2 regions of the Pauljensenia sp. UMB3104 genome follow, and region 1 is predicted to be linked to the other one. Evidence: riboswitches for the same ligand, from Rfam matches in the RefSeq annotation. Region 1 holds a riboswitch; the other holds the start of a gene.
The links. A riboswitch is a leader RNA that binds a small molecule or an ion and turns the genes downstream of it on or off. The one in region 1 is predicted to bind ZMP and ZTP.
Positions count from the first base shown of each region.

Region 2: another riboswitch for ZMP and ZTP. It lies ahead of glyA (serine hydroxymethyltransferase); the one in region 1 lies ahead of purH (bifunctional phosphoribosylaminoimidazolecarboxamide formyltransferase/IMP cyclohydrolase).

Region 1 covers NZ_JASONN010000023.1:31,678-33,862, forward strand. Annotated here, with positions in the region: gene QP415_RS09280 (cell division protein PerM) at 1-1,180, shown strand, start outside; ZMP/ZTP riboswitch at 1,184-1,268, shown strand; gene purH (bifunctional phosphoribosylaminoimidazolecarboxamide formyltransferase/IMP cyclohydrolase) at 1,292-2,185, shown strand, end outside.
Region 2 covers NZ_JASONN010000016.1:27,781-29,965, forward strand. Annotated here, with positions in the region: gene QP415_RS08145 (sugar transferase) at 1-405, opposite strand, end outside; ZMP/ZTP riboswitch at 715-799, shown strand; gene glyA (serine hydroxymethyltransferase) at 839-2,122, shown strand; gene QP415_RS08155 (bifunctional methylenetetrahydrofolate dehydrogenase/methenyltetrahydrofolate cyclohydrolase) at 2,125-2,185, shown strand, end outside.

The DNA.
Region 1 (2,185 bases):
TGTGCGCCTCTTGCTGCGCAATACGGCTGGTTTCCCGCGCAGTGCGGCGCTGTTTGCTGTGCCCGGTTTTCTTTTGACGTCCTGGCTGCTCGCGGGTACGTCGGGCACTCATGCGCACTGGTGGACGGGCACGATTGGCGGCGTGCTGATTCCGTTGATTGGCTCGGTGTGGTTTGTTGCGTCGGGGTATGCGCGCGATCATGAGGCTCCGACGATGCAGCACTGGATTTCGGGTGGCCTGAAGTTGGGGGGCCTGTCCGTGGCGGTGCTTGCGGGCGCGTCGCTCGTTGCCGCGATTGTTGCGCTTGTGGCTGGTTGGGGTCGGATGGCTGGGATTCAGGAGATCCTGGGGGCGGCCTCGGGCGCGGATACGGCGTTTATTGTCGGTGCCCAGCTGGCGTTTGCGCCGACGGTCATGGCGTGGGCGGCTGCGTGGTGGTCGGGTGCGGGTTTCCTGACGGCGACCGATTCGCTGCATTCTCCGGCTGTGGCGGGCACTGGCCCGATTCCGCCGATTCCGCTGCTGGGTGCTGTCCCGGAGACGGCTCCTGGTCTGTGGGTGATTCTCGCGCCGATCGCGCTGGGGGTTGGCCTGGGCATCGTCGCGGCGCGTTCGTTCCGTCGTGAGCACCTGCTGCACCAGAGCGCGCAGGGCGTTCTGGCCTCGTTGATCGTCGCGGCCGTGACGGCCCTGTGGATGTGGAGCGCGACGATGAGCCTGGGCTCCGTGCGCCTGGCGTCGATGGGGCCGCGCGTGGGGTGGGCGACTGTGGCGCTCGTGCTTGAGATTGCCCTGCCCGCGCTGATTATCGCGTTGGCGACCCACCCGACGACGCGTGCGCTCCTCGGCGAGGGCGCGGGCCGCGTGCGCAACGAGGGCGAGGCCTTGCGTCGCCGCGCCGCCGAGCGTGCCTCCCGTGTGGGCACAGCCGCCTCGACGACTGACGAGGCCTGGGCTGAGGCTTCCGACTCCGCTGAGGACAGCGCCGGGGACGACGGTGCCGACGAGGCCGGGGCTGAGAATCTCGAAGCGGAGGCCGATGGGGGAGAAGCGGACGAGATGCCCGAGGAGGCTAGCGAAACGGCCGCCGACGAGCCCGTGGACGATGAGTCCGCGCAGGCCGAGGGTGACGCGGATGACCCCGAGACGAGGGCGACGCGGCGCGAGGGCCTGAACTAGACTGGGAGGTGCCGCGACTGGCGAGGGTGGATGACCACCGGGGAGCGGCTGCATTTCCCGCGAGGCGTCGCCCGCCTGGGCGCCTGGGTTTGGTCTCAACCTGGAGGAACTATGTCCGTCTCACTGGACAACCTGGAACCCATTGACGTGCGCCCGATTAAGCGGGCCCTGATTTCTGTGTATGACAAGACGGGCTTGGAGGACCTTGCGCGTGCGCTGGGTGAGGCCGGTGTGGAGATCGTCTCCACGGGCTCCACGGCCGCTCGTATTGCGGCGGCTGGCGTGGCCGTCACCCCGGTCGATGACGTGACCGGTTTCCCGGAGGTGCTCGAAGGTCGTGTGAAGACCCTGCACCCCTTCATTCATTCCGGCATCCTGGCCGATCAGCGTAAGGCTGCGCATCGCGAGCAGATTGCGCAGCTGGGGATCAAGGCGTTTGACCTGGTCGTGTGCAACCTGTATCCCTTCCAGGACACGGTTGCCTCGGGCGCGTCCTTCGATGAGTGCGTTGAGCAGATCGATATTGGCGGCCCGTCCATGGTGCGTGCTGCCGCGAAGAATCACCCGTCGGTTGCGGTCGTGACCTCTCCGGAGCGTTACGCGGATGTCGCCGAGGCCGTGGCGGGGGAGGGCTTCACCCTTGAGCAGCGCCGCGAGCTGGCTGCCGAGGCCTTCGCGCACACGGCGACCTACGACCTGGCGATCGCGGGTTGGTTTGCCGACGAGCTGGATCTTGAGGATGTGCGCGAGACCCTCGACGAGGCTGCCGAAACCCACCTGGACGCCTCCGACGCGGCGTTCCTGGAGTCGCTGGGCTACCAGACTGAGGAAGACTACGTGGTGGAGGTCCCCGAGGAGGAGGGGCAGGCCTCGGGCATGCCCGTGTTCGTCGCCGACGCGTTCGAGCGCGTGGAGTCGCTGCGCTACGGCGAGAACCCGCATCAGGGCGCGGCCGTCTACCGTGAGATCGACGAGTCCTTCGAGGATGAGGAGGCCGACGACGAG
Region 2 (2,185 bases), on a different contig from region 1:
AGAGGTCTTGCGCAGGAAGGAACCGATGCGCGTAATACGCGGATCGTTAGCCATCTTGAACATGATCGAATTTCCGGCGGAGGAGTCTGCCTCATTGGCCTCCATGAGGGAGGCCTTGAGCTCTTCGGCGTCCACTCGCATGGTGCGGAACTTATACATGGTAAAAGTCGTTCCATTGAGGCCCACGCGCTCCTGCTTGAAGAAGGCGGGGCCGCCGTCGTTGAGGCGCACCATGAGGGCGACGATGATCCAGAGCGGCGTCAGCAGGATAATGCCGATGAGAGCAGCGAAAAAGTCGCACATGCGCTTGATCGCATTGTCGGCGGACGCGGCAAGATCCGACGCGTGCTCGAACGCGAGGGCCGTCGAGGCGGCCCGTGCAGTGGGCTTCGTCAAAGTTGTCATCTGTGCGTCTTCCTTCTACTTCCTCAAACTCAAATGCTGCATGTCGGTTAGAGCAGTGAAAACCGCTCCAGACTGGGAGAGTTACTAGGTAAATGCTCCCGGCGCAACTCAGTCACCGTTAGGTGTTAACCCTAGTCTATCCATATGGTTAGCTTGGTTGCTAACCAAAGGGTTAAGTACAAGCGAAAAAACGCTGTGATTTCGTGCACCTGGCGAGTTGTGCATGCGCGATCGGAACGTGCCGTGACCGGCTGGTAGCTTGCTGACACCTTGGCAGAATGCATAGAAAACCGCCGAGAGATAAACTGATGAGCGTGTCGTGACTGGCGAATAGGTGGGCCACCACCGGGGAGCGACGCGTCGGCATCGATAGCCGCCCGCCTGGGCTAGAGGCCACTGCCAACCATCATCGGATGATCAATAGGAGAACCCCATGGATTCCCTCAATGACATGACACTGGCCCAGCTGGATCCTGAGATTCAGGCCGTCCTGGACTCCGAGCTTGGCCGCCAGCGTGACACCCTCGAGATGATCGCCTCGGAGAACTTTGTTCCGCGCGCCGTCCTCGAGGCGCAGGGCTCGGTCCTCACCAACAAGTACGCCGAGGGCTACCCGGGCCGCCGCTACTACGGCGGCTGCGAGTTCGTGGACGTTGCCGAATCGCTGGCCATCGAGCGTGCGAAGCAGGTCTTCGGCGGTGACTACGTCAACGTTCAGCCCCACGCGGGCGCGCAGGCCAACGCCGCTGCCCTCATGGCGATGGCGAACGTCGGCGACCCGATCCTGGGCCTGTCCCTGGCCCACGGCGGTCACCTGACCCACGGCATGCGTCTGAACTTCTCGGGCAAGAACTACAAGGCTGTTGCCTATGAGGTCGACCGCGAGACCATGCGCATCGAGCCCGAGAAGGTCCGCGAGGCGGCCCTCGCCGAGCGCCCGCGCGTGATTATCGCTGGCTGGTCCGCCTACCCGCGTCACCTCGACTTCCAGGCCTTCCGCGACATCGCGGACGAGGTTGGCGCCGCCCTCTGGGTGGATATGGCTCACTTCGCCGGCCTCGTCGCCGCGGGCCTGCATCCGAACCCCGTCCCCTTCGCCGACGTCGTGACGACGACGGTCCACAAGACCCTGGGCGGGCCTCGTTCCGGCATGATCCTGTCCTCGCGCGGCGAGCAGTGGGGCAAGAAGCTCAACACTGCCGTGTTCCCCGGCCAGCAGGGCGGCCCCCTCATGCACGTGATCGCCGCGAAGGCCATCGCCATGAAGGTCGCGCAGACCGAGGAGTTCAAGGATCGCCAGCGCCGTACTCTCGAGGGCGCGCAGATTCTTGCGGAGCGTCTGGGTGCGGACGATGCGAAGAAGGCTGGCATCAAGCTCGTCACCGGCGGCACCGACGTCCACCTGGTCCTCGTTGACCTCGTCGAGTCGGAGCTCAACGGCCAGCAGGCCGAGGATCTCCTGCACGAGGTCGGCATCACCGTCAACCGCAACGCTGTCCCCTTCGACCCGCGTCCGCCGGCCGTCACCTCGGGCCTGCGCATCGGCACCCCCGCCCTCGCGACGCGCGGCTTCGATGCCGAGGACTTCGCCGAGGTTGCGGACATCATCGGCACGACCCTGGCTCAGGGCGCGTCCGGCGGCAACGTTGAGGTGGACGCCCTGCGCGCTCGTGTCAAGAAGCTGACGGACAAGCACCCGCTCTACGCTGGGCTCTGATCGTGAGGGCTCCCTGGGAGGGCCCCGCCGGGGTCCTGGATGGAAAGGCGACGGCTGCCGCGA